Regions from separate parts of the Agrobacterium sp. 16-2014-1-2a genome, predicted to be linked through region 1. Evidence: riboswitches for the same ligand, from Rfam matches in the RefSeq annotation. Region 1 holds a riboswitch; each other region holds the start of a gene.
What was found. Region 1 has a riboswitch for cobalamin ahead of ACQZ45_RS17320 (DUF1636 family protein). Riboswitches for the same ligand answer to the same signal wherever they lie in the genome.
Positions count from the first base shown of each region.

Region 2: linked by a shared signal. The riboswitch ahead of ACQZ45_RS11940 (ABC transporter substrate-binding protein) and the one ahead of ACQZ45_RS17320 (DUF1636 family protein) in region 1 are both predicted to bind cobalamin.
Region 3: linked by a shared signal. The riboswitch ahead of nrdH (glutaredoxin-like protein NrdH) and the one ahead of ACQZ45_RS17320 (DUF1636 family protein) in region 1 are both predicted to bind cobalamin.
Region 4: linked by a shared signal. The riboswitch ahead of bluB (5,6-dimethylbenzimidazole synthase) and the one ahead of ACQZ45_RS17320 (DUF1636 family protein) in region 1 are both predicted to bind cobalamin.

Region 1 is NZ_JBNWBX010000005.1:290,752-297,945, forward strand. It holds gene cobN (cobaltochelatase subunit CobN) at 1-1,144, opposite strand, end outside; gene cobW (cobalamin biosynthesis protein CobW) at 1,150-2,187, opposite strand; gene ACQZ45_RS17320 (DUF1636 family protein) at 2,184-2,570, opposite strand; cobalamin riboswitch at 2,726-2,940, opposite strand; gene cobO (cob(I)yrinic acid a,c-diamide adenosyltransferase) at 3,068-3,685, shown strand; gene ACQZ45_RS17330 (cobyric acid synthase) at 3,687-5,144, shown strand; gene cbiB (adenosylcobinamide-phosphate synthase CbiB) at 5,131-6,096, opposite strand; gene cobD (threonine-phosphate decarboxylase CobD) at 6,095-7,141, shown strand; gene ACQZ45_RS17345 (L-fuconate dehydratase) at 7,123-7,194, opposite strand, start outside.
Region 2 is NZ_JBNWBX010000003.1:65,919-73,112, forward strand. It holds gene ACQZ45_RS11930 (ABC transporter ATP-binding protein) at 1-423, opposite strand, end outside; gene ACQZ45_RS11935 (FecCD family ABC transporter permease) at 420-1,448, opposite strand; gene ACQZ45_RS11940 (ABC transporter substrate-binding protein) at 1,445-2,476, opposite strand; cobalamin riboswitch at 2,642-2,877, opposite strand; gene ACQZ45_RS11945 (GNAT family N-acetyltransferase) at 2,917-3,795, opposite strand; gene argE (acetylornithine deacetylase) at 4,007-5,131, shown strand; gene ACQZ45_RS11955 (2-hydroxyacid dehydrogenase) at 5,156-6,079, shown strand; gene ACQZ45_RS11960 (cupin domain-containing protein) at 6,106-6,462, shown strand; gene ACQZ45_RS11965 (aldehyde dehydrogenase family protein) at 6,770-7,194, shown strand, end outside.
Region 3 is NZ_JBNWBX010000001.1:1,766,727-1,773,920, reverse strand. It holds gene ACQZ45_RS08840 (sugar ABC transporter substrate-binding protein) at 1-604, shown strand, start outside; gene ACQZ45_RS08835 (ABC transporter permease) at 828-1,910, shown strand; gene ACQZ45_RS08830 (ATP-binding cassette domain-containing protein) at 1,910-2,692, shown strand; gene ACQZ45_RS08825 (nucleoside triphosphate hydrolase) at 2,689-3,318, shown strand; cobalamin riboswitch at 3,450-3,673, shown strand; gene nrdH (glutaredoxin-like protein NrdH) at 3,930-4,151, shown strand; gene nrdI (class Ib ribonucleoside-diphosphate reductase assembly flavoprotein NrdI) at 4,164-4,562, shown strand; gene nrdE (class 1b ribonucleoside-diphosphate reductase subunit alpha) at 4,550-6,739, shown strand; gene nrdF (class 1b ribonucleoside-diphosphate reductase subunit beta) at 6,756-7,194, shown strand, end outside.
Region 4 is NZ_JBNWBX010000001.1:199,430-206,623, reverse strand. It holds gene ACQZ45_RS01035 (UDP-2,3-diacylglucosamine diphosphatase) at 1-101, opposite strand, end outside; gene ACQZ45_RS01030 (NADP-dependent malic enzyme) at 331-2,646, shown strand; gene ACQZ45_RS01025 (DUF2865 domain-containing protein) at 2,782-3,882, shown strand; gene bluB (5,6-dimethylbenzimidazole synthase) at 3,952-4,668, opposite strand; cobalamin riboswitch at 4,767-4,952, opposite strand; gene ACQZ45_RS01015 (TolB family protein) at 5,081-5,911, opposite strand; gene ACQZ45_RS01010 (VOC family protein) at 6,104-6,481, shown strand; gene ACQZ45_RS01005 (hypothetical protein) at 6,522-7,118, opposite strand; gene ACQZ45_RS01000 (NAD+ synthase) at 7,122-7,194, opposite strand, start outside.

The DNA.
Region 1 (7,194 bases):
GCATCAGAATGACGATCCGCCGTTCCTGTGGCGTGGACTGTTTTAATTGCAGAAAGGCAGCGATTCGGTTTGCCACCTGTTCGACGCGATCAGCCTCCGGTACATTGATGAGGCTGATACCGCCATCAGTCCGCACCTGCTTGAATGAGATTGCGCCAGCAAGAATCCGGCCATCGAGTTCCGGCAGAACCAGATGCATGGCAAGATCGGAAGGGTTGAGACCGCGCGCATTTTCCGCCCAGCCTTCCCGTCGCGTCGTCGCCATAACCACCTGAAACACCGGCACTCCGAGGCGGTCAAACAGGGTTTTACCGCTGTCGTCCATCTGACTGGCAAAAGCCGTGGCGGCAACGATGGCGGCGGGCTGGAGTTCGGGCAGTACGGTTTCGAGAAAGCGGATCGCCTCCCCATCCTTGAGGCCGCTGACGAAAATCGGCAATGGCGCAAAACCGCGCTGAGAGAGCGCGTTAAAAAGCGCATCCACGGGCGCCGCATCGGCCGCAAGAAGCATGGAGCGGTAAAAGAGAATGGGAAGGACAGCTGCACCGGCGGGAAAACCGGCGCAGGCTTCCGCCTGATCCACGACGCCTTTACCCGGCCGGTAAAAGCCGGCTTTCGGCAGCGGTTGAGCCTCGATATCTGGCCATGCGCCACCACTTACAAGGGCAGCAAGACCAATGGCAAGCCGGTCCATATTTTCCCGCCCACCCTCGCGGAAGAAGGCGAGGACGGACGCCAACGTCTGGCGATCAACAGTCGAGGCCGCTTCGAGCTTTTCGTCTCTCTCACTGCATTCACCCGGCAGGAGCATAAGTTTTATGCCACGTCGCCGCGCCATCGTGCTGAGCTGATCGACGCCATAGCGCCAGCGTTCCGCGCCGCCGAGAATCCGGATAAGGATGACACGGGCATGTTCGGCCGTCTTTTCGATCCACAGATCGACCGACATCGGATGCCGAAGCTCGGAGAGGTTGGCAGCGGACAGGGACGAAAGCGCGCCCTCTGCCTGCCGCCATGCCTGTTCCAGCCCGGCAAGATCGCTTGCCGAAAAAGACAGCATCACCACATCCGATCGCGGCTGGTTGAGATCAACCGGCTCGATCAGGTCGTCCAGAGACGAAGATGTGGTGGCGAGAATGTGCATTTCTATCAGGCGGCCAGCATCTGTTCGATCTTTTCGCGGTTGAGGCCCTTTTCGCCTATGACGACGAGGCGGCTGCGGCGCTCTTCACCGGCCGCCCAGGGACGGTCATAATAATGGTTGACGCGGCTACCGACTGCCTGCACCTGCAGGCGCATCGGCTTGGTGGATACTTCGACGAAACCTTTGATGCGCAGAACATTTTCCGCAGCCGCCGTCTCGGCGATACGAGCCGCCAGCGCTTCCGGATCGGTCACGGCCGGCAGGTCGATGACGAAGCTGTCGAAATCGTCATGTTCGTGGTCGAGTTCACCATCGTGATGGGTGCGGCGGTTTTCGATATCCTCTTCAACCGCAAGACCGAGGCCGATCAGCACGGCCGGATCGATGACGCCATTCGAGGCGACGACGATCTTTGCGGCCCGCGGCAAATGCTCGAGAATATGAGCCTTCGCCTTTTCCAGACCGGCGCTATCGAGCAGATCCGCCTTGGTCAGCACGATAAGATCGGCACAGGCGATCTGATCCTCGAAAACCTCTTCGACCGGATCGTCGTGATCGAGGGCTTCGTCATTTGCGCGCTGGGCGGCAAGGGCTTCCATGTCATGCGCCACCTGACCCTCGGCAAGGGCAGCGCCATCCACAACAGCCACCACAGCGTCAACCGTCACGCGGCTCTTGATGGCCGGCCATTGAAATGCCTGCACCAGCGGCTTGGGTAGGGCAAGGCCGGAGGTCTCGATGAGGATATGCTCCACCTTCGGCTGGCGGCTCAGAATCTGCTCGATGGCCGGCTGGAAATCATCCGCCACCGTGCAGCAGATGCAGCCATTGGCCAGCTCAACGATGTTTTCCTCCGGGCAGCTCTCAATGCCGCATCCCTTGAGGATATCGCCATCGATGCCGATATCACCGAATTCGTTGACGATGATGGCAAGCCGCTTGCCATCAAGCTTTTCGAGGAGACCGCGCAGCAGCGTGGTTTTTCCAGCCCCCAGAAAGCCGGTGACGATGGTGCAGGGAACGCGGTCCAGAAGGGTGCTCATGATCTCTCCTCGGTAAAATCGAATGGGGGAATGCGCGCCACCATGCCGCGCTTCAATGTGTCGGGGCGGCCGCGCCAGGGCATCAGGCCATCTGCGGAGACGGCCAGCATTTGCGCGCCCGTGAGCAGGTCTTCCGCATCGTTGGGCGTCAGCCCGCCGAATACATAGGACCAGCCATCGGCACCGCGCAGCACGGCACTGAGGCCGCGTTTGCAATTGGCAAGGCAATTGACGGAGCGAACATCGATGCCGGAGTCACGCGCTTTTGCGATGGCAGCTTCCGCAAGGATGGTGCCGGGGCGCGGCTCCGCATTGGGATCGGTGTCGTCGCGACAGCTTCGGCAGACAAAAACGACCACGCCAGAAGCTGTGTTGGCTTCCATTGTCCCGTCCGCACAAGAAGATGTTGTGGTAATATCCAAACCGTTCCGCTTTCCGCGCCTTTAAACTCGTCGGGGTGCGGATGTCGAAAACAGCGCACTGAAAAGCGCGGCTGCAATTCAATTCGACCGGCTGACCGGAGCACCCCGCCCGGGAGACGTTTTTTCCTGAAACGGCAGGTCTCCTGGCTTGCGGCTTTAAAACACCCTGCACCACCTTCCCGGACCAATTTTATGGTCCAGTGGCTTCACAGTGCGGGCTTACCGCTTACAGTTGCGGGGGCAGCCACGGAATGACCCGGTATGGGGTGGAACCGTGTTCCCTCTTAGCTTTTCCCGTTGCCGGGAAAAGACCGTCAGTGCCTTACCCTTAGGCTGAACGGGCGTGACGGTCAATGCTGCCGGCTTGTCGATTGCCGGGTGCGGCAAATTGAGTATAGTCGCCGCTCCGAATGGCGGGGGCATACGGTCCCGCGCCTCTGGACGAGAAGGAAAACGCGATGACACGCGATATCAGCGACAGCGAAGCCGAACGCCACCGGCAGAAAATGGTCAACCGCAAGACGGTTCAGGATGCCGAAGTCGCGGAAAAGACCATCGAAAAAGGTCTGCTGATGATCAATACCGGCCCTGGCAAAGGCAAATCCACGGCCGCTTTCGGCCTTGCTTTGCGCATGCTCGGCACCGGGCGGCGGGTCGGCGTCGTGCAATTCATCAAGGGCGCATGGTCGACGGGTGAACAGCAGGCCCTGACTTTGTTCGGCGACAGGGTGGAATGGCGCACTATGGGCGAGGGGTTTACCTGGGACACGCAGGACCTGAAGCGCGATGTCGCGGCAGCTACAAAGGCCTGGGAGGAAGCGAAAGCACTGATGGCCGACGAGACGATCGGATTGCTGGTTCTCGACGAACTGAACATTGCGCTCCGCTATGATTACCTGCCGCTGGAAGAGGTCGTCGAAACGCTTTCCAACCGTAGATCCGATCTGCATGTCATCGTTACCGGCCGCAACGCCAAACAACCGTTGATCGACGCTGCCGACATGGTGACGGAAATGACCCTCGTCAAACATCACTTCAAGGCGGGCGTAAAGGCGCAGGCCGGGATAGAATACTGACATGACTGCACGTGTGCTGATGTTTCAGGGAACCGGCTCGGATGTCGGCAAATCGCTGATGGTGGCTGGCCTTGCCCGCGCCTTCATCAGGCGTGGCCTGTCCGTCATGCCGTTCAAGCCGCAGAACATGTCGAACAATGCGGCGGTCACTGCCGATGGCGGCGAGATCGGTCGCGCGCAGGCGCTGCAGGCGCGGGCAGCAGGCGTTCCGCTGTCGGTTCACATGAACCCGGTGCTTTTAAAGCCGCAGAGCGAAACCGGCGCACAGGTCGTCGTACAGGGTAAAATTGTCGGCAATGCCAAGGCTGCCGATTATCAGCACATGAAAGCCGGGCTGATGCCGCGTGTGCTGGAGAGCTTCGAGCACCTGAAACAACAGGCCGATCTGGTGCTGGTGGAAGGGGCGGGAAGTGCTTCCGAAATCAACCTCCGCGCCAACGACATCGCCAATATGGGTTTTGCCCGCGCCGCAGATGCTCCCGTGATCCTAATCGGCGATATCGACCGGGGCGGGGTCATCGCCAGCCTCGTGGGCACAAAAACCGTTCTCGAACGCGATGATGCCGCGATGATAGAGGGCTTCATCGTGAACCGCTTTCGCGGTGACCCTACGCTGTTTTCAGACGGCATGCGGATGATCGCGGAAAAGACCGGCTGGGCGTCCATCGGGCTATTGCCGCATTTTTCCGATGCTGCGAAATTGCCAGCGGAGGACGCCCTTGGGCTTACCGGCCCGGCGCAACAAAAGCCCGGCGCGAAAATCCGCATTGCCGTGCCAATCCTGCCGCATATTTCCAATTTCGACGATCTGGATCCGCTCGACATGGAGCCGGATGTGGAGCTGATCCGAGTGCGGCAGGGCGAGACCATTCCCGCCGATTGCCGGCTGGTTCTGCTCTGCGGTTCGAAATCCACCATAGCTGATCTCGCCGTGCTGAAAAATGCAGGCCTCGACATCGACATCAAGGCACATGTGCGCCGCGGCGGTTATGTTCTCGGTCTCTGCGGCGGATACCAGATGCTTGGAAAAACCGTTGCCGACCCTGACGGCATCGAAGGACCACCAATGACGGTCGATGGGTTGGGCCTGTTGGATGTGACGACGGTTTTGACCGGTGACAAGAGGCTCGTTTCCGTGCAGGGACAGAGTTTCGACGGAATTCCCTTATCCGGCTATGAAATGCATGTTGGCGAAACAACGGGTGCTGCGGGCAACCTGCCATTTTCGACCATTGACGGACATGCCGATGGCGCAATTTCGCCCGATGGCCGCATCCTAGGCACCTATATCCACGGCCTGTTTGCGGATGACCGCCAACGCGGGGCGTGGCTTGAGCGCCTTGGTGGGCAGAGCACGCAACTGAACTATGATGCGCAGGTAGATGCCGTTCTTGATCGCCTGGCGGCCCATATGGAGAACCACCTCGATCTCGACAGACTGCTTTCTATAGCGCGATAAGGATTGCCAGCAATCCGAACAGCGCGATCAGCAGGAAGTCTGCGATCCTCGCCAGCCTGAGCGCCGTGCGAATATCGCCAGCAACCAGTGTCGCTCTTCCTCCTTCGCCCATGAAACGAGCCTCGATCATCTGCCCGCCATAGGAGCGCGGCCCGGCCAGCGCAAAGCCCAGTGCCCCGGCCAATGCCGCCTCCGGCCAGCCGGCATTGGGAGAGCGGTGATGCCGCGCATCGCGGCGTATCGCGGCAATTGCCCCTTTCGGTGATGCACCCTTCACGAAAAACGCGGCGACCACGAAAAGACCGCCGCTCAGTCTCGATGCCGGCAAATTGACCAGATCGTCCAGCCGGGCCGACGCCCAACCAAAGGCCTCATGGCGTGGCGAGCGATGACCGATCATGCTGTCGGCCGTGTTGATTGCCTTATAACCCGCACCGCCAGGCAGCCCCAGAAGACCAAGCCAGAGGGAAGGGGCGACAATGCCGTCAGAGAAATTTTCAGCCAGACTTTCAATCGCCGCCCGGCAGATTGCCGGCTCATCCAGCGCCTGCGGATCGCGCCCGACGATCATGGAGACAGCTTTGCGCCCGCCGTCAATCCCCTCGCGTTCCAGCGCAATGGCGACGGCCTCCACATGCTGTTCCAGACTTTTTTGGGCCGGAAGTGACGCCCCAAGCACCGCAACAAGCAACAGACCAAGGGGCAATAAAAGCAGAACCGATTGCACTAACCATGCAACAAGCACCGTCAGCGCCAGAAAAACGGAAAGCGCCACGACGCCTGCCGCCTTGCGCTGCGAAAATGAAGCACTCTCCCGGTTCCATTTTTTGTCCAGCAGCGCGATAAGCGAACCGATCCAGGTGACGGGATGACCGATGCGTTTGAACAGCCAGTCCGGATATCCAGTCAGGCGTTCGATCAAGAGCGACAGAAAAGCGAGAGCGAAGAACATGGGCGATAAGGTACCGGAAAAGGCGCAGGCTGCGATCCGTCACGGCGGCAATCTCGGCAAGGCGCGCCTGATGTTTCCTGAAGCGCCGGAACCGTGGATCGACCTGTCGACCGGGATCAATCCGCACTCCTACCCGCATTCTCCCGTTCCCGCCAGCGCATTTGCCCGCCTGCCGGAGCCTGACGCGGCCGAAGAATTGAAAAGGCTGGCCGTCGCGTCTTTCGGCGCACCATCCACGGGGCATGTGGCACTGTCCCCCGGCACCCAGATGCTGATGCCATTGCTGGCTCACCTGGCACTCGAACGCGGAGCGAAAAGCGGAGCCGTGCTCTCACCCGCTTATGCCGAACATGCCCGAACCGCGCGCATGGCCGGACTGACCGTGACCGAGGTAGACCATATTAGTGATCTGTCAGCTTACGACTATGCGGTGGTGGTCAATCCCAACAACCCCGATGGTCGCATCACGGATCGAGAAGCTTTGTTGTCGCTGGCCGAGGCGATGCGCCGCAAAGGCGGCCTGCTTGTCGTAGACGAGGCCTTTATCGAGACGGGACATACGGAAAGTCTTGCAAATGTCGCAGGGCACGACGCGCTGGTGGTACTGCGATCCTTCGGCAAGTTCTATGGCATGGCAGGGGTCCGGCTCGGTTTTGCGCTTGCGCATCCCGACATCGCTGCGGAACTGGAGGCAAGGCTTGGCCCCTGGGCAGTATCCGGGCCGGCGCTCAACATCGCGACGCAGGCTTTGGCGGACAGGGAATGGCAATCATCCATGCGCCTCCGGCTTGCGGCAGAAGCACAGCGTATGAGTGAATTGCTGGAAAAAGCGGGCCTGAAGATTGCCGGCGGTACGTCCCTGTTTACCCTGGTGCGGGACCACCGGGCCAAAGAACTGTTCGATCACCTTGGCCTGCACGGCATTCTGGTGCGCATTTTTGATGAAAGGCCGAACGACATGCGTTTCGGCCTTCCCGGCAGCGAAGCGGAGTGGCAGCGCCTCACGGAAGCGCTGTTATCCTTCAATCATCCCTTGAACGTGTAGGTCGCAATAGAATCCGGCTTCATTTCAATGGAGAAACCGGGCAGCTTCGGCGG
Region 2 (7,194 bases), on a different contig from region 1:
GCCGGAAAGGTGATGCCAGTTTCGCTCGGCCTTGTCCGCCATATCGACATTTCCGAGCGCCGCATCGACGATGGCGTCGTCCTTTGGCGACCATGCGGAAAGCGGGCCGAGATAGGGCGTGCGCCCCAGTTCCACGGCCTGTCGCGCGCTGATGCGCTCGGTGGTTTCGGCCTGCTGCTCCACAAAGGCCAGCCTGCGGGCAAGTTCGCGCCGCCCGAATGTGGCAAGCCGTTCCTCACCAAGCATGACATGACCCCGACGCGGCATGCGAATGCCGGCCAGCATGGAAAGCAGCGTGCTTTTGCCCGAACCGTTCGGCCCGATGATACCCAGAAACTCGCCCGGGGCGACCTCCAGCGAAACCCCGCGCACGATGTCGAGATTGCCGGCATGAAAATGCAGATCGTGGGCGGATAATTTCATGACCGGCCTCTCTTCTGCCCGAGAATGAAGGCGAAGGCGGGCGCGCCGACCAGCGCAGTGATCACGCCGATCGGCAGCACCTGCCCCGGAATGACGGTGCGCGAGAGGATATCTGCGATGATCATGAAAATTGCACCGGTCAGGGCCGTCACCGGCAGCAACATGCCGTGGCGAACGCCAACGAAGATGCGCGCCGCATGCGGGATGACGAGACCGACGAAGCCGATGGAACCGACCAGCGACACCATGACTGCCGTCATGACCGCCGAAACCGAGATCAGCACCGCATAGACCCGGCGCATCGGAATACCGAGCGAAGCTGCTGCCTGACCGCCGAAAGCGAAAGCATCAAGCGCGCGTGCGTACCAGAGGCACACCCCAAGACCCGCAATACTGACGGGCAAAGCCAGCCAGACATCCGGCCAGCGCACGCCCGAAAGATTGCCCAGCAGCCAGAACATGATGCCGCGCGCCTGTTCGGCATTGGCGGATTTGGTGACGATGAACGACGTCATGGCGTTGAACAGTTGCGAACCGGCGACCCCCGCCAGGATGATGGCGCTGTTGCCGTGCCCTGTCCGCACCGCCAGAAGGCTGACAAGCGAAAAAGCCACAAAAGCCCCGATCAGGGCGCCGGCCGGCATCGTCAGGAACCCCGCCCCTAAGCCCAGAAGCGCCACGGCCACGGCCCCGGTTGAGGCGCCTGCGGAAATACCGAGGATATAGGGATCGGCGAGCGGGTTGCGCAGAAGTGATTGAAGCACCGCACCGGCCAGCGCCAGCGAGGCGCCACAGCACGCGGCAACAACGGCGCGGCTGAGGCGGTAACTCCAGACGATGCCCTCATCCAGCGGCTCCAGCGGATAACCCGCATGGAAGACACGATTGGCAATGGTCTTTGCCACCACGTCGAACGGAATGGCAGTCTCGCCGATGGCCGCACCGGCCATCAGCGCGACGAGCAGCAGGGCGAGTGCGGCAAAAGCCAGACCCGCCCTGCCAAGATTGACGGAAAGACCGTTCACTTGGCGAGACCGGCTGTGGAAATCGCCTCGGCCAGCGTTTCAATGCCTTCGATCGTGCGGATGGTCGGGTTCATCGCCTGCGCGTCCATTTCGAAGACATGGGCCGCCTTGACGGCGGGCATGATGCTGGCAACCGGATCGGTAGCGAGGAACTTGAGCTTGACGGCGACGTCATCGGCGGGGAAACGCCGGCGGTCCATCTTGCCGGCAACGATCACGGACGGATTGGCCTTGGCGATGGTTTCCCAGCCAACAGTCGGCCATTCCTCATCGCTTTCGATAACGTTCTTCAGCCCGAGCGCGGACATGATGTAACCCGGCGCACCATTGCGGCCCGCCACGTAAGGATCGATATCCAGCTCAGCGCTGGAGAACCAGAAGACTGCTGAAATCTTGCCATTCGCCGAAGCGATCTTGGCGCGGGCGGCTTCCTCACGCTTTTTCAGGTCGGCAACGACTTCCTCGCCGCGATCCTGCACGTTGAAAATTTTCGCAAGGTCGCGGACCTCCTGGTAGATCAGGTCCATGGTGAAAACGGACTTGCGCACGCCGTCGCCGCCGCCGGAATTGTCCTTGCCCATGCAATCGGCAGGCGAAGTATAAACGGGAATACCGAGTTCGGCGAATTGCTCCGGTGTTCCGACAACGCCTTCGGGACCGATCTGCCACTGGAACTGCGTCGTCACGAGGTCCGGCCTCTTGCCAACCACCGCCTCGAAGCTCGGATCATTGTCGGCAAGCCGCTCCACCTTGGCATTGGCGTCTTCGTAACCCTTCAGAACCGGGCCGATCCACAGCGCCGTGCCTACCACCTTGTCGGCCACGCCGAGCAGATAGAGAACCTCGGTCGTGCTCTGGCCGACCGATACTGTGCGGGCGGGCGCCTGCTTGAAGGTGATTTCGTGGCCGCAGCTATTGATCGTCAGCGGATAGGCGGTTTCGGCAGCCTGAGCGGCACCGGCGGGCAAGGCCGCTAATGCGACAGCCAGAAGACCGGCGGAAACCGGCAGGCGTTTGAAATGAAACATATGTTCTCCAGTCTAAATAAAGTGGCGTGATCCGCAGGCCGCGCGTCAAAACGCGTAGTGACAGAGCGACAACAAGTGTGGAGATGGAGAACGGGACTCTAAATACGTTTCCGCGGACGGAAAGGTCATAATAAGCTCCTCTTCCGGGCATCCCCGCCCGTAACGATGGTCAATATTATGACGGCAGGTCTCCTGGCTCACGAATATACGCCGTTCATCTGCCTTCCCGCACCTTGAAGGGTGCAGTGGCATGACGCTTTTCAGGCGTCACGAGGATGAACGGCAATCCGCTTACAGTTGCGGGGGCAGCCACGGCATTGGGCGATAGAAATCACCCGCACCATGTTCCCTATTAATCCCTTTGCCCTTCGGCTTCAGGAACCGTCGCTTTCTGACATAAGGGGCAAGCGCCGGGGCGTCAATTGCGATAGTGCTGCAGCTCAACACAAAGACGGACCCGCCAACGCGAAAATTTTTGTAGCGCCGGAAGGCGCCGGTTGCGGCGCGTCTTTGGACATGGTGGTAAGGGTTTCAATCACCACCAAGCCGGATTGCGCAATAAAATCAATAAAGAGATTGTTGTCGCTGATGGTGTCGAGACGCACCAGCTCATCGTCCAGATCGGTAAAATGCCGCCTTACGAGCGCAATCGCATCGATGTCCGCACCCGCAACGACCGGACCGATAATGTGGCCCCGCCCCGCCGCACGGCGCAGCGCAAAAGCGGTAAGACGGTCCGCCTCAAACACACCGTAACCCGCATTCTGCGTCAAAAGTCGCTGCAAAACGTTCCGGCGCGAAACGCCAAAAGCCGCCCGGTCTAGTTCCACCACATCAGTCAGATGACCTGCGGATAACGGCTCTATTCGTTGTTTTCTGCCGGGCGGCGGTATCTCGAAAAGGCAATTCGCCCTTCCCCGGAACAGATATACTTTTTCCGTATCACCGGCAAAACCCAACCTTGAAAACAACCGCCGCGACGCTCCCGTCGCGTTCAACCGCAGGGAGACAGTGGGGAATTTTGCGACAAGTTTCTGCACAAGCCATGGTGCTACGCCATGCCCCTGCAAACGGGGCGAAACAATGACCATGCCGAGCGTCGCAAACCCCTGATCATAGGGAAAGAGCATCGCGGTTGCGACAACACGGTCGATCTCATCGAGCGCGGCGAGACCCACGCCGCATTGCCGCAGAAAACACCATTCATTCGCGTGATATCGCCATCCGACGGCCATGGAGAGTGCATGCAGATGATCGGCATCCACGTCCGCGATATCCACGGTCCGCAGCTCGAAACTATCGACTTTGAGCAGGTCCATAACCAACGGCCCTCATCCCCTACGGCTCACAACCTTCATCCGGTCCCGGCCTAGCCCACGACATCCGACGGTAGCCGGTTACGCCAGCACGAATTTTCTGAAAGCACTGGAAGGTCACAACAATCTACCGAAATCATTCGCATTTCAGCAGATAAACGTCGCAGTCCATTCTAAGCTTTCGGGATGACAATCCGGTCAGCGGAGACGACCATTGAACGCAATCGAAATCCTTGAGCGTCTCGTCGGTTTCCCGTCGGTCGTTGGAACCGCCAATGGCGATATTGCCGGCTGGATCGCCGATTATCTTGAAAGCCACGGCGCGAAAGTATCGCTGCTTGCGGGACCGGAGGGCGACCGCGCCAATCTCTTCGCCACCTTCGGCCCGGCCGATCGCGCCGGCTATGTTTTGTCCGGCCATATGGATGTCGTACCCGCCAGCGAGCCGGAATGGTCTTCCGATCCCTTTACACTGCGGGCGGAAGATGATCGTCTCTACGGGCGCGGAACCACCGACATGAAGGGTTTTCTGGCCACGGTTCTCGCCGCGGCGCCTGCATTTTCGCGCAGGGCGCTGAAACGTCCCGTGCATATCGCCTTTTCCTATGACGAGGAGGCGGGTTGCCGTGGCGTTCCACATCTTCTCGCCAGATTGCCTGAACTTTGCGCCGCACCGGCGGGCGCAATCATCGGCGAGCCCAGCAATTTGCGGGCGGTTCGTGCACACAAGGGCAAAGCAGCAGCTCGCATTACCATCCGTGGCCGTTCCGGCCATTCGTCCCGGCCTGATCAGGGGGTTAATGCCATTCACCTGATGACCGGTATCATGGCAAAGGCCGTGGAGACGGCACATGAGCTGACGAAAGGCCCCTTTGAAGCGACTTTCGAGCCACCCTACTCCTCGCTGCAGATCGGCACGATGAAGGGCGGCCAGGCGATCAACATCATCCCCGATTTCTCGGCCATCGAGCTGGAAGCACGGGCGATTTCCGGCATATCGCCGCTTGAACTGCTCGGGCCGGTTCGCGCAAGCGTCGAGGCTCTTGCAGCAAAGGGTGTCGATATCGAATGGACGCCTATGAGCGATTATCCGGCGCTTTCGCTAGCAGCTAATGCTCCGCTTGTTCTGCTTCTGGAGGAATTGACCGGCACCCCCTGTCTCGCCGCCGTCAGCTACGGCACGGAGGCGGGGCTGTTCCAGGCGGCGGGCATCGACGCCATCATCTGCGGACCAGGGGATATCGGCCGCGCCCACAAGCCGGACGAGTTCATAACGACGGGCGAACTTTCGGCCTGCCAGTCGATGCTGGAAACACTCGCAAGCCGCTGTGCGGCTTGAACCTTCGGGAAGCATAGATTTCAGATGACTTTTCTCTTCAATTCCGACGCCAAGCGCGGCGAGATTTTCCGGCAGGCTCTAGCTGCAGAACTGCCTGATCTGCCGTTTTCGATGGATGCGTCAACTGTCGATCCCGACGCAGTCCGTTACCTCATCACCTGGACGGTACCGCAGGACATTGCCCGGTATCGCAATCTCGAAGTCCTGTTTTCGATCGGCGCGGGTGTCGACCAGTTTCACATCGAGGCGATCCCTGAGACGGTAAAGGTCGTACGCATGGTGGATGAGGGCATCATCCGCATGATGCAGGAATATATCTGCCTCGGCGTACTTTCCCTCCACCGCAACCTGCCGGTCTATTTAAACCAGCAGCGCCAGCAACTGTGGAATGCCCTGCCCCAGCGTCAGGCGGAAGAGTGCCGGGTGGGCGTTCTCGGCCTCGGCATGCTGGGCGTTGCGGCGCTGGAGCGGCTGAAACCCTTCGGCTTTCCGCTTTCCGGCTGGAGCCGCTCACAGCGTCAGATTGATGGCGTCACCTGCCATCATGGCGACGACGGCCTCAAATCCCTTCTCTCCACCAGCGATATTCTCGTCTGCCTGCTGCCTCTCACCGACGAGACCACGGGGCTTCTGAACGCCGAGCGTCTAGGGATGCTTCCCGACGGGGCTGCTCTGGTTCACGCCGGGCGCGGCAAACAGCTCGATCATGACGCTTTGCTCGATGCACTCAACAGCGACAGGCTTTCAGGTGCGGTGATTGACGTTACCGATCCGGAGCCCCTGCCCAAAGACCACCGCTTCTGGACCCATCCGAAAATTCTCCTGACGCCGCATATTGCCAGCGTCACCCAGCCCCATTCCGCTGCCCGCACCGTCGTCGAAAATATCAAACGATACGAATCCGGTCTCGAACCGCTCGGCCTCGTTGACCGTAGCCGCGGATATTGATCCTACCGTTCCAAGAAAGGACACCCATGTCTCTCCTCAAGACCATCGACACCAATCCCGCCTTTGAACCGAAAGCCTCCAAGGCCCTGCCCGAACGCCTCATAGCGGGCGACCCGTCGTTCAAAACCTGGCCTCTAGATGAAGCCCGTGATGGCACCGTACATACTGGCATCTGGGAAGCGACCCCCGGGGAAAGCCGCTCGATCAAAGGCGAGACATTCGAGTTCTGCCACATTCTCGAAGGCGTTATCGAGATCACACCGGAAGGCGGCGCGCCGCTGCGTTACACCGCGGGCGACAGCTTCGTCATGAAGCCCGGTTTCGTTGGCGTCTGGAAGACAATCGAAACCGTGCGCAAGATCTATGTGACCGTGAACGGATGATTTGCCGAACAGCATGCCTGGCATCCCGGCTGATGCAGAGGCATTTTTGAGAACAGCGATGGCTGGCAATCCGCAGGTGGATGCCAGCCATGGTTTACATGGGTATCCTGCCCGGATGCCTTTCGACCGGATTTACGGCCCTCGATCGGACCCGTCGCAAGGTTTTCGGCGCGGTCTTCATGCCCGCCGAAGATTGCGCTGTGGGCCACCAGCAAAACAGGATTTTCGTTCACCGCCCCCGCCGCAGTCGGTCGATGCTGCTTGCCATCAGGGAGTAGCTTTGGCGCATATCCACAGAGGATCATCCATGACGCTCAGCTTCGATCCAGACAGCCTGTCCCTGCCGATCGGCCATTTCATCGGCGACCGGCTGATCCCGGCTAAAAACGGCATTGACATGCATCGTCCTTCGGACGGCATCGAATATGCCGGTTGCCCGAAGGCGGATGCGGCACTTGTCGATGAGGCGGTGCAAACCGCCAAAGCCGCACTGAAGAGCAGTAACTGGGGCGGCGTGCGCCCGCGTGAGCGCACCAGGGTACTGCAACGCTGGGCAGACCTGATCGAGCAGGAAGCCGAGACGCTGGCGAAAATCGAGGCGCTCTCCTCAACCCGGCCCGTGGGCCACCTGATTGCCGGCGATATCGCCGTCACTGCCGAACAGATCCGCTTCTTTGCCGAATTTGCGGACAAGGAGGGCGGTGATCTCGTGCCGACCGACGACACAAGCGT
Region 3 (7,194 bases), on a different contig from region 1:
CGGCAAATGGGCTGCCGGCACCCTCGGCGACAAGGCCAAGGACGCGAAAATCGCCTTCCTCAACCTCACGCCTTCCCAGCCAACCGTTGATGTTTTGCGCAACCAGGGCTTCATGAAGGGCTTCGGCATCGACGTGAAGGACATCAACAAGATTGGTGATGAAGACGACAAGCGTATCGTTGGTCATGATGTTACCAACGGTAACGAAGAAGGCGGCCGCTCTGCGATGGAAAATCTGCTGCAGAAGGATCCGACCATCAACGTCGTTCACACCATCAACGAACCTGCAGCTGCCGGTGCTTACGAAGCGCTGAAAGCCGTCGGACGCGAAAAGGATGTTCTGATCGTTTCCGTCGATGGCGGTTGCCCTGGTGTCAAGAACGTTGCGGAAGGCGTGATCGGCGCGACGTCTCAGCAATACCCGCTGCTGATGGCGGCACTCGGCGTGGAAGCCGTCAAGAAGTTTGCCGACACCGGTGAAAAGCCGAAGCCGACGGCAGGCAAGAACTTCTTCGACACCGGCGTAACGCTGGTAACCGACAAGCCGGTCAAGGGTCTCGATTCGATCGACACCAAGGAAGGCCTGAAGAAGTGCTGGGGCTGATACTACACCGTTGAAATCGGCGGGGGGCAATTTGCCCCCGCCCTTGAACCGGAATGGTTAAAAAGAACGATCTGGGTGATCGGACAGGAACAAACGAGCGCGCCCGGCGTCCGTGGACGTAACTGAGGCACGCTTCTCAACAGTTTGAATCTACGCATTGTCCCCTCTGGAAAATAATCCCGGGTTCGGGGCTGATGCGATGGAGCGATCGGGAGGAAAATCCATGAGCGATCAGCCAGTGCGGGCTCAACCGCATAATGAATTTGAAAAAGCGCTGTCGGGAAGTTCGACCCAGGTCGCTGCTTTCGATACGCACAACAAGAGTTTGCTTGAAAAATTCCAGCACTTTCTGCATTCCAGCCCGGCGGCCGTACCGCTGATCGTTCTGGTGTTGTCGCTGGCTGTCTTCGGCATGACCCTGGGCGGCAAGTTTTTCTCGGCCTTTTCGCTGACCCTTATCCTTCAGCAGGTGGCAATCGTCGGCATCGTCGGCGCGGCACAGTCGCTGGTCATTCTGACTGCGGGTATCGATCTTTCGGTCGGTGCGATCATGGTCCTGTCCTCCGTCGTCATGGGACAGTTTACGTTCCGCTATGGTTTGCCTGCCGAACTCTCGATTATCTGCGGTCTCGCAGTCGGCGCATTTTGTGGCTTTATCAATGGCGTGCTGGTTTCGCGCATGCGGCTGCCGCCCTTCATCGTTACACTGGGCATGTGGCAGATCGTGTTGGCCACCAATTTCCTCTATTCGGCCAACGAAACGATCCGCTCACAGGATATCGTCCAACAGGCGCCCATTCTCCAGTTTTTCGGCAACAATATCCGCATCGGCAGCGCCGTCTTCACCTATGGCGTCATTGCGATGGTTCTGCTGGTTGCCCTGCTCTGGTATGTGCTGAACCGCACCGCCTGGGGTCGACATCTCTATGCAGTGGGTGATGATCCTGACGCAGCCGAACTTGCCGGCGTTAACGTCAAGCGCATGCTGACGACCGTCTACACACTTTCCGGGCTTATCTGCGCCTTCGCGGGCTGGGCTCTCATCGGCCGCATCGGCTCGGTATCGCCGACCGCCGGTCAGTTCGCCAACATCGAATCCATCACCGCAGTGGTCATCGGCGGCATATCGCTGTTTGGCGGACGCGGCTCGATCATGGGCATGATCTTCGGCGCGCTGATCGTCGGTGTCTTCTCTCTCGGCCTGCGACTTATCGGAACAGACCCACAATGGACCTATCTGTTGATCGGCGTCCTTATCATCTTGGCTGTCGCAATCGACCAGTGGATCAGAAAGGTAGCAGGCTGATGGCAAAAGAACCTATCCTCACAGCACGCAATCTCGTTAAACGCTACGGTCGTGTGACTGCGCTCGACAATGCCGATTTTGACCTTTATCCGGGCGAAATCCTCGCCGTCATCGGTGATAACGGTGCTGGAAAATCCTCTCTCATCAAGGCGATTTCCGGTGCGGTGACACCTGATGAAGGGGAGATCAGGCTGGAAGGCAAGCCGGTACAGTTCCGCTCGCCGATCGAGGCGCGCAAGGCTGGTATCGAAACCGTTTATCAGAACCTTGCGCTGTCTCCCGCATTGTCCATAGCCGACAATATGTTTCTCGGCCGTGAAATCCGCAAACCCGGTATTCAGGGAAGCCTGTTCAGGGCACTGGACCGTCCGGCGATGGAAAAGTTTGCCCGTGAGAAACTCTCTGAACTCGGCCTGATGACGATCCAGAACATCAATCAGGCGGTGGAAACCCTCTCCGGCGGCCAGCGCCAGGGTGTTGCGGTGGCGCGTGCAGCCGCCTTCGGCTCCAAGGTCGTCATCCTTGACGAACCGACGGCGGCGCTCGGCGTCAAGGAAAGCCGCCGCGTTCTCGAGCTTATTCTGGATGTGCGCGCGCGAGGGCTACCGATCGTTCTCATCTCGCACAACATGCCGCATGTTTTCGAGGTTGCTGACCGGATTCATATTCATCGGCTGGGCAAGCGTTTGTGCGTCATCAATCCGAAGGACTATACCATGTCCGACGCCGTCGCCTTCATGACGGGCGCCAAGGAAGCGCCAAAGGAAACGCTGGCCGCATGACGTTGAAGCTTGAAACGATCGTCGAAGACGTTCTTCGGCGGGCAGAGGATAAATCTCGTTTTATCATTGCCATTGCCGGTCCCCCTGGGGCCGGCAAATCCACGCTGGCGGATGCCCTGTGCGGTGCCCTCGTGGCGCGCGGCGAGGCTGCGGCTGTCCTGCCCATGGACGGCTTCCATATGGATAACGGTATTCTCGAAGAACGGGGGCTCTTGCCGCGAAAAGGCGCACCGGAGACCTTCGACGTGCGCGGCTTTCTTGATATCGTCTCCGCAGTTCGTCAGGGCGGGCAGGAAGTTCTTGTCCCGGTTTTTGACCGCTCCCGCGAAATAGCCATTGCCTCCGCTCGCGCCATGGCGCCAGAAACACGCTTCATCCTTGCCGAAGGCAACTATCTGCTGTTGAACGAGGCGCCGTGGACGAAGCTTTCCGGCAGCTTCGATCTTACCGTCTTCGTAGGCCCATCCGTTGCGGTGCTCGAGGAACGCTTGCGGGATAGATGGCAGGGCTATGGTCTCGATGCGACCGAGATTCACGCCAAACTGTTCGAAAATGATCTTCCCAACGGAAAGCGGGTGATTGAGAACTCCCGCCCCGCCGATATTCGCATCGATATCTGGGAATAACCCGCCGCTTCCGTCCGTAGGCGGCATCGAGCATTCACCGTTAAGCCTTTGTTGACCATGTGTTGAATCTTTTTGATCCACAGGGTGGGGCTTTCGCATGTCTAATTATTGACGAAAAAAATTCCTCATATACTATATGTGGTGTTCAAGGTTCTTTCGATTCGCAAGCGTCGGGAGCTAAGACGGGAATTCGGTGCGCAACACCATTATGGTGAAGCAATGCCGAAACTGCCCCCGCAACTGTAAGCGGTGAGCGTCGTTCCGATTTGAGCCACTGGCGCTAAAAGCTCCGGGAAGGTGGGAATGGATGTTTTGACCCGCAAGTCAGGAGACCTGCCTTGAGCGAAAACGTCCACCGGCGGGGTGTCCGGAAGGAAGGTGTATGACGCAAATGAATTGCGTGCGCCCTTTTCTGCCCCCTCCAGAACAAGCTTCGGGGTGAAGTCATGCCAGTGCATTTTTATAAGTTTCTACGCTCGTCGGCGTAGACAGCGATCTTGCGCCGACTGAGCCGCGCGCCTCGCCAGAATGACAGAACCATCGCCACCCGCTTGCGATTGCAGGCGGGCAATGTTGAGCCGTGCGTAAAAGCGGCTTCGAAAGAGGAAACAATGACCGTCACCGTTTACAGCAAACCCGCCTGCGTCCAGTGCACTGCCACCTATCGTGCGCTTGACCGCATCGGTGTCAGCTACGAGATCGTCGATATCTCCGAAGATGCGGATGCCCTCGATCGCGTTCGCGGCCTTGGTTACATGCAGGTTCCCGTGGTCGTTGCCGGCGAGCGCCATTGGGCGGGTTTCCGTCCGGACATGATTGGCTCGATCAGCTGAGGAGGCGATGCGATGGGGCTGATCGTCTATTATTCCAGCCGGTCTGAGAACACTCATCGCTTCCTTCAGAAACTGGGGCGACGATTGCTTCGCCTGCCGCTCGGCGCCGAGGAAGACGTTCCTCACGTGTCGGAGCCCTATGTTCTCGTCACCCCCACCTATGGGGGCGGCGGCATGAAAGGAGCGGTACCGAAACCGGTTATCCGGTTTTTGAACGAGCCCTCAAACCGAAATCTCATTCGCGGCGTCATCGCGGCGGGAAATACGAATTTTGGCGCAGCTTTCGCATCCGCCGGAGATATCGTGTCGCGTAAATGCGCGGTGCCGTTTCTCTACCGCTTCGAGCTTCTCGGCACGGAGGAAGATGTCGCCAACGTCAATCATGGATTGGAACGATTTTGGACACGCTGACCTCGAGCGCGGTGCGCAACACGGATGCCAAACAACAAGTAACCGCCGCGCAGAAACACCTGGACGCGGGACTGGACTATCACGCGCTGAACGCGATGCTGAACCTCTACGATGAAAATGGGAAGATCCAGCTCGACAAGGACCGCCTTGCGGCACGGCAATATTTCCTTCAGCACGTCAACCAGAACACGGTGTTTTTCCATAATCTCAGGGAAAAGCTCGATTATCTCGTGACCGAGGGATATTACGAACAGGAGGTGCTGGACCAGTATTCCTTCAATTTCGTCCGTGACCTCTACGACGAGGCCTATGCCAGAAAGTTCCGTTTTCCGACATTTCTCGGCGCCTTCAAATATTATACGTCCTATACGCTGAAGACCTTCGACGGAAAGCGTTACCTGGAGCGTTATGAGGACCGCGTCTGTATGGTGGCGCTGGCTCTGGCGCGTGGCGACGAGCAGCTTGCCCGCGATCTGATGGATGAAATCATTTCCGGCCGCTTCCAGCCGGCAACCCCGACCTTTCTCAACGCGGGCAAGAAAAGCCGCGGTGAACTGGTTTCTTGTTTTCTGCTGCGTGTGGAAGACAATATGGAAAGCATCGGCCGGTCCATCAATTCAGCATTGCAGCTTTCCAAGCGTGGCGGTGGCGTAGCACTGTCCCTGACCAATATTCGCGAAGCCGGCGCGCCGATCAAACAGATCGAAAACCAGTCCTCCGGCGTCATTCCTGTCATGAAGCTGCTGGAAGATTCGTTCTCCTACGCCAACCAGCTTGGCGCGCGCCAGGGCGCTGGCGCGGTCTATCTGCATGCCCATCACCCCGACATCATGCGTTTCCTCGATACCAAGCGCGAAAACGCCGACGAAAAAATCCGGATCAAAACCCTTTCGCTCGGCGTGGTGATCCCTGATATCACCTTCGAACTCGCGAGAAACAACGAGGATATGTACCTGTTCTCGCCGTATGATGTTGAGCGGGTCTATGGCGTGCCGTTCACCGAGATTTCCGTCAGCGAAAAATATCAGGAAATGGTCGCCGACAGTCGCATCCGCAAGAAGAAGATCAAGGCACGCGAGTTCTTCCAAGTCATCGCAGAAATTCAGTTCGAAAGCGGTTATCCATATATCATGTTCGAGGATACGGTTAACCGCGCCAATCCGATCGCCGGCCGTATCAGCATGAGCAATCTCTGCTCGGAAATCCTACAGGTCAGCGAGGCGAGCGAGTTCAACGACGATCTCTCTTACAGCCATATGGGCAAGGATATTTCCTGCAATCTCGGCTCGCTCAACATTGCTTCAGCAATGGATTCGGCTGATTTCGGCAAGACGATCGAAACCTCCATCCGGGCGCTGACGGCCGTTTCGGACATGAGCCACATCTCGTCTGTCCCTTCCGTGGAAAAGGGCAATGATGCGAGCCACGCCATCGGGCTTGGTCAGATGAACCTGCATGGCTATCTGGCGCGCGAGCGCATCTTCTACGGCTCCGAAGAGGGCATCGATTTCACCAATATCTATTTCTACACGGTGACCTATCACGCCATCCGCGCCAGCAATCGCCTTGCCACTGAAAGGGGCCAGAGCTTCAAGGGCTTTGAAAACTCCAAATATGCCTCGGGCGACTACTTCGATAAATATACCGACCGGGAATGGCTGCCCGCGACGGAAAAGGTCCGCGACCTTTTTGAGAAAGCCGGCATTTCCATTCCGACACAGGAGGACTGGAAAGCGTTGAAGCAGGCCGTCATGGAGACCGGCCTCTATAACCAGAACCTTCAGGCCGTGCCGCCCACAGGCTCGATCTCCTATATCAACCACTCGACCTCCTCGATCCATCCCATCGTCTCGAAGATTGAAATTCGCAAGGAAGGCAAGATCGGCCGTGTTTATTATCCGGCTTCCTACCTTTCGAACGACAATCTCGAATATTATCAGGATGCCTACGAAATCGGTCCGGAAAAGATCATAGATACCTATGCGGCGGCCACCCAGCATGTCGATCAGGGCCTGTCGCTGACATTGTTCTTCCGCGATACGGCAACGACGCGCGATATCAACCGGGCGCAGATCTACGCCTGGAAAAAAGGCATCAAGACCATCTACTACATCCGTTTGCGCCAGATGGCGCTGGAAGGCACGCAGGTTCAGGGCTGCGTATCCTGCACGCTCTGAATTGAGGGACAAGACAATGAATATTGCCGTAAAACCCGCGTCCCGTATTCGCGCGGTCAACTGGAACCGCATCGAGGATGACAAGGATCTCGAAGTCTGGAATCGCCTGACATCGAATTTCTGGCTACCGGAAAAGGTGCCGCTCTCCAACGATATCCCGTCCTGGGGAACGCTGAAGCCGGAAGAGCAGACCCTGACGATCCGCGTCTTCACCGGGCTGACATTGCTGGACACGATCCAGAACGGCGTCGGTTCCGTGCGCCTGATGGCGGATTCGGCGACGCCGCACGAGGAGGCGGTGCTTTCCAACATCTCCTTCATGGAGGCGGTCCACGCCCGCTCCTATTCCTCGATCTTCTCGACGCTCTGCTCCACGCCTGACGTCGATGACGCCTATCGCTGGTCGGAGGAGAACGAATTCCTGCAACGCAAATCCGCGCTCATCATGCGCGAAT
Region 4 (7,194 bases), on a different contig from region 1:
AGCAAAAAATCCGTCTTGGCCGCCTTGGAACCGAGATGGACATCCGAAATGAAAAGCGTTCTGAACTGTCTGGTTTCAATTTGACCGGCCACGGATTTAATCCCCTTGTTCGGTTGCGTCCCTGCGGCTTTCTTCCCTCTCAGAACCAGACTCGTGTTGCAGCAACATGACAATGGCCGGTTTTTGTATGGAATATGACTGATGGCATCACGAAAACGCGAATAAGCCATTCCCGCATTTGCATAAGGGGGCGGCAAATAACGGCTGTACCACGGGAAAGTTTGTTGTATTCAGAGGGCCGGAATTGAACCAGACATGACGGTGGAAGACATGACCTCTCACGATAAGAACAACACGCCCGCCAACACGGCAAAGGCCGACATCGAGGAACAGGCGCTCTTTTTCCACCGCTACCCGCGCCCCGGCAAGCTGGAAATCCAGGCCACCAAGCCCCTTGGCAACCAGCGCGATCTGGCGCTTGCCTACTCGCCGGGTGTCGCCGCCCCCTGCCTCGCCATCCATGAAAATCCGGAAATGGCAGCGGAATATACCGCCCGCGCCAATCTCGTTGCAGTGATTTCCAACGGTACGGCAGTGCTTGGCCTTGGAAATATCGGCCCGCTTGCGTCCAAGCCTGTTATGGAGGGCAAGGCCGTCCTCTTCAAGAAATTCGCCGGCATCGACGTTTTCGATATCGAGATCGATGCGCCCGGCATCAACGACATGGTCTCCACCATCGCAGCGCTGGAACCCACCTTCGGCGGCATCAACCTTGAAGACATCAAGGCGCCCGAATGTTTCGAGGTGGAGCGCCAGCTGCGCGAGAAGATGAACATCCCCGTCTTCCACGACGACCAGCACGGCACGGCGATCATCGTCGCCGCCGCCGTCACCAACGCGCTGGAACTGGCCGGAAAATCGCTTTCGAGCGTCAAGATCGTTGCCTCAGGCGCCGGTGCGGCAGCCCTTGCCTGCCTCAATCTGCTTGTCGCCATGGGCGCAAAGAAAGAAAACATCTGGGTCCACGATATCGAGGGCCTCGTTTATGACGGCCGCAACTCGCTGATGGACGAGTGGAAGGAAGTCTACGCGCAGAAGACCGACAAGCGGGTTCTGGCCGACTCGATCGACGGCGCCGATGTCTTCCTCGGTCTTTCGGCGGCAGGCGTGCTGAAGCCGGAACTTCTGGAGCGCATGGCGGAAAACCCGCTGATCCTGGCGCTTGCCAACCCCAATCCGGAAATCATGCCGGAAGTGGCCCGTGCTGCCCGCCCGGATGCGATGATCTGCACCGGCCGTTCGGATTTCCCGAACCAGGTCAACAACGTGCTGTGCTTCCCCTATATCTTCCGCGGCGCGCTGGATTGCGGCGCAACCACGATCAACGAGGAAATGAAGATGGCCGCCGTGCAGGCCATCGCCGAGCTTGCCCGCGAGGAGGTCTCGGAAGTCGCCGCCAAGGCCTATAGCGGCGAAACGCCGATCTTCGGCCCGAACTACCTCATTCCCTCGCCTTTCGATCCGCGTCTCATCCTGCGCATCGCGCCGGCCGTTGCCCGTGCTGCCGCCGCAAGCGGCGTCGCCGCCCGGCCGATCAGCGATTTCGAAGCCTATCTCGACCAGCTGAACCGCTTCGTCTGGCGTTCCGGCTTCATCATGAAACCGGTCTTCAACGCCGCCAAGGTTGCCGAAAAGAAGCGCATCATCTTTGCTGAAGGCGAAGACGAGCGCGTGCTGCGCGCCGCCCAGGTGCTTCTGGAAGAAGGGACCGGCATCCCGATCCTCATCGGCCGCCCGCAGATCATCGAAACGCGCCTGAAGCGCTTCGGCCTGCGTATCCGCCCGAATACCGATTTTGCGGTGGTCAATCCCGAAGACGATCCGCGTTACCGCGACTACGTCGATGATTATTTCGCCCTCGTCGGCCGCGCTGGCATCAACCCGGAGGCGGCCCGCACCATCGTGCGCACCAACTCCACGGTCATCGGCGCGCTGTCGGTGAAGCGTGGTGAGGCGGATGCGCTGATCTGCGGTCTGGAAGGCCGTTACGACCGGCACCTGCGCGACGTGAACCAGATCATCGGCAAGCAGGAAAGCGTTCGCTCTTTCGCAGGCCTCAGCCTGCTCATCACCCAGCAGGGCGCGCTGTTCCTCACCGACACCTTCGTCAACAACGATCCGACCTCCGAAGAAGTGGCTGAAATGGCCATTCTCGCGGCAAAGGAAATCCGCCGCTTCGGCATCACGCCGAAGATCGCGCTCGCCAGCCACTCCAATTTCGGGTCGCGCGATTCGGAAAGCGCCCGCAAGATGCGCCGCGCCCTGAAGATCGTGCAGGCAGCGGCACCCGAATTGGAAGTGGACGGCGAAATGCAGGGCGGCTCGGCACTTTCGGAAGCGCTGCGCAAGCGCGCGATGCCCAACAGCGTGCTGACCGGCGAAGCGAACCTGCTGGTCTTCCCGAACCTCGATGCCGCAAACATCACGCTCGGCGTCACCCGCACGCTGACGGAGGGCCTGCATGTCGGCCCCATCCTGCTTGGCACGGCACTTCCCGCCCATATCCTGTCGCCCAGCGTCACCTCGCGCGGCGTTGTCAACATGGCGGCCTTTGCCGTCGTGCAGGCATCGCACCCTTCGGTCTGATGAAGGCGCATTAACGCAGTTTTGAACATGCTGTTGCCGCATTGCGGCAACAGCTTATGTTATCTTCCTGAAACACGGATTTCCCGAAGCATAACACCCTCGCCACCGGCCGGGGACATCGAACGGATCGCACCATTGACCCGGCGCCGCAGCATTATCGGCCTCCTGCTTCCCCTTGTTTTCATCGCCCCGGCCGCTGCTTTCGCGGATCAGGTCTGCGATACGCTTTATGCGCAGCTGCGCGAACCGCCGCGTGTCATCGGCAACACCGCCGAGGTACGGCGTTACGCCAATGCGCTCACCCGCCAGAACATCGAGATCCGCAGGATCAGGAACGATCTGCGCCGTTACGGCTGTTCATCCGCAAGCGTCACCGTTTATGGCAGCCCGAATGCCGAACTCTGCGCGGAGATCAGCGACGCGATGGCGGATGCGCAGAGCGAACGCGATGCCATCATTCGTGACCGCGACTATGCCATGGCGGCCCAGGGCAGCGATGATGGCGACATCAGACGCCAGCGCATTCTCGCCGCACTCGATGCCAATGGCTGCAGCGCCATTCCTGAAACGGAAGCGCGCCAGCTGACGGCACCCGATGTGACACGTTACCCCGACGCCTTCGGCGAACAGAGCAATCCGCCGGGACAGGCAGGGCTTTCGCCCTACCCCAATGCCGCTGCGGAAGGCGGGCTCAGGACGCTGTGCGTGCGCACCTGCGACGGCTCGTTTTTCCCGATCGCTTCCAATGCCTCGCCGCTCGATTTCCGTGCGCAGGCCGAACAATGCCAGAAAATGTGCCCGGGTACGCAGACGGAGCTCTATTTCCACTCCATGACGGAGCAGGAAACGGCTGACATGGTCTCGGCTGAAACAGGAAAGCCCTACAAGGACCTGCCGACCGCCTTTGCCTATCGAAATGCCTCAACGAAAGCCCCAGGCTGCGCCTGCAACATGGCCGCCTATCACGAGGAGATGAAGCAGCAGGAGGCTGCGCGGCCGGAAGCTGAGAAACCCTATTCCAGCATCACGACCATTCCATCACCGCAAGGTGACACCCCCAAAAAACCCACCGAACTGCAGCAGGCCGCAAAGCCGCCGGAACAACCGGTTCCGGAACGCGACTATGACCCGAACAACAGCAAGGTCCGCGTCATCGGCCCTAAATTCCTGCCCGACCAGACAGGCCGGATCGACCTGAAGAACCCGGCGCTGAAGGGCATTCAGCCGCAGCAATAGCTCCCATCAGGCACACGGTATGGAGTTGGCAACGCTCTGTCTCACTCACAAGGCGGTCGCGTCTTCTCTTTACCGTCCACCCCAGCGATTGCGAAACACCAGCTCCTCCAGCGGCACGCGCTGGCGCCACCCCTTCACCGCCAGTTCCGGCTCGGTGTAAAGTTTATCGACGCGGCCGAGGCATAGCCAGGCGACGATCTCGATGTGGTCGGGGATCTCCAGAATGGTGCGAATGTCGCTATCGTGGAAAATGCTGACCCAGCCGACGCCGATGCCTTCGGCGCGCGCTGCAAGCCAGAGGTTCTGGATGGCGCAGACGGTGGAATAGACATCGGTGCGCGGATTGTGGGTGCGGCCCAGCACCACCTTGCCGCCACGCGTCGGATCGCAGGTGACGCAGATGCTAAGCGGCGCCTTGCGGATGCCCTCAAGCTTGAGGCTGCGGTAAAGCGCCTGCTGCTCCCCCTCGAACATCGCCGCCGCCTCGCCATTGGCGCGGCTGAAGGCAACCCAGGCTGCCTGCCTCACCGCACCGTCAGTGACGAGCGTGAAATTCCACGGCTGCATGAAACCGACCGAGGGCGCGGAATGCGCCGCCTTCAGCAGGCGCTCGACCACATCTTCCGGCAATGGATCCGGAAGGAACTGGTCGCGCACATCACGGCGGGTTTCGATGGCACGGTAGATCGCCTCTCGCTCTCCCTCGGAAAACGGGTAGGCGGGCGAAAGCGCGTGATCGAATGCATCGGCGTCGAGCGAACTGGTCGCGAGTGGATCGGTCGGCATCGTCTATCCCCAACAATGCTGGCGCGCCGCCACGAAAACCGGCTCCGGTTTTCGCCTGCACGACGCGCTGCTGCAACAACCTGCCGCCGTCCACGCGGTCTGGTCTATCCTGTCAGGCCGGTCTTCTGACTCGGCTTCATCCGCCCACTTTCGCCTTCCCGAATGGATTCAGTGGCATCAAGAAAAAGGGCATCCGCCTCACAGCGCTGGGCACGTTCCGGTCTTGCACCGGATTCCCGATTCTCCCGCCCTAAAGGGCAGGCACCTGACGAAGAAGCTTATGAGCAACAAAGATTGCAAATACAAGTATCTTGCGCAGCGATGCGGCAATGTGACCGTGGCCACCTCACCTGCGTATTGCGGCCTTCAGCCGCCTCGCAGACGCGCGCCGGCTGAAGCACTCCCTACCGCATCACCCAACGGGAAAATACCGCACATAAGCGAACTCATCCCCGTCCGGTGACCAGTTGGGCGAATTCATCGTTCCCTGCCCGCCGAAAAGGTCAAACAGCGTTTCGGCATTACCGCCATCCATATCCATCAGCCGCACGCGCACGTTGAGGTCGCGCGGATGGTCGAAGACATCGGCGTCGTAGGAGACGAAGACGACTTTGTCACCGCTGGGAGACGGATGCGGGAACCAGTCGCCATAGACGCTGTCGGTGATACGCTCGACGGCCGAGCCATCCACCCGCACGCGCCAGATCTGCATCTGGCCGGTGCGGCTGGAGTTGAAATAGATCCATTCTCCATCCGGCGAATAATCCGGCCCGTCATTGCGGCCCTCACCATGGGTAAGGCGTGTCTCAACGCCGCTGTCTATGTCCATGGAATAAATATCGAAAACCTGATCGCGAATGCCGCAATAGGCGAAACCTTTCCCGTCCGGTGACCAGCCGTGCCAGTAGGACGGAAGGTTCCTAGTCATCAGACGCGGCGTTCCGCCCGTCGAAGGCAGCAGATAGATGGCACTCTTGCCGAACTCCACCTTGTCGGAAATGGCATAAAGCGAACCGTCAGGCGAAATGCCGTGGTCATTGTTGCAGATTGTCGCAAAGCCGGTATCGACCTTGTCCGGCGAAGGGTCGCCGGCAAGTGACAGGCGGTAAAGCAGGCCATCGCAGTTCAGAAGCAGGTATTTCCCGTCCGGCGACCAGTTCGGAGCCTCGAACAGCTCCGGCGTCTGCCAGACCACCCGCATCTGCCGAGTGCGGATGTTGAAGATTTCGATGGAACTGCGCATGCTGCCTCCCGGGCCTGTCGATCGTCTGGCGTGGAGCGTTGAATGGCACAAACATTCCGTTTGCATCCGCCACCGCCGTGATTATGATCCTATTGCCGCAGGCACCGCCCTGCAAATTCAAATAGGAAAAAACAGCAGCGTTCCGGCACCGCCCGCACCCCTGCCCGTTTCTCCCAGATCCGAGGTTCCGCGATGAACAACATCGCCGATCACGGCATCCGCTTCGGTCGGATCGCCGCAATGCTTCCTGTCAAGAATATCGAGAAGGCCCATGACTTTTATGTCCGTGTGCTGGGCTTCGAAAAGACCTTCGAAAACGGCAACCCTGTCGGTTTCATGATCCTGAAACAAGGTAATGCCGAGTTGCACCTGACATTGCAGTCGACGCACAAACCGGCCCCCTTCAATGTGGCGCATATGCTGGTCAGCGACGCCGACGCGCTGCACGCGCTTTGCAAAAGCCACGGGCTTCGCATCATCAAAAGTCTGCAGGACAAGGATTATGGCCTGCGGGCCTTCGTTTTCGAAGACCCGGATGGTAACCGCATCGATGTGGGGCAGGTTATTTAAGGTGAGTGAAGAGTGGCGCGGGCTTTCCTCGCGTCACTTACTAAGTCTCATTTGTCGCCTTTTCGGCAGAATCTAAAACATCTTTTAGCGCTACACGTATGAGCTGATTAATAAAAAGTTGTCTCCCAGAAATCACTTGGTCTTCATCGATTTTCTCGGTGATGAACTCAGAATCGATCGCCATTTCGAACTCCAAAATCCACCAGCGATCAATCTTGGTTGCGAGACGATTAGCCTCAAATAATAACTCGATATCGAGACCGGTCTTCTTATCATCTAATAAAAACGCATAAAGCTCGTGAGCAACCTCACCTCGATATTTCGAAAATCGACTGATTAACTCATCATCTTCAATTGTAATCGCTCCAAGTTCGAGGTGGAAATCTCGACAAGCTCGGAAAACACTCTTTCCTCTTACTATTTCGCCAAATTTAGAATCGGGTTTCCCGACCAATTCGCCATCAACGATTTCCCATTCATTTGTAAAAAAGCTCTTCACTTTATCGGTGATTAGCTCTTTCAAATTCTCATAGATTATTAAGAATAACGCCCCAATGCGGAGATTGAGTGAAATCTCAATGTGATCCTCCTTGAGAAGAGATTTTATTTTCTCATAAGGCAGATCATCTATTTCCACAGTCTACCGATCCCGAAACCGGTTGGTAATCGGATAACGGCGATCGCGGCCGAAGTTCTTCTTGGTGATCTTCACC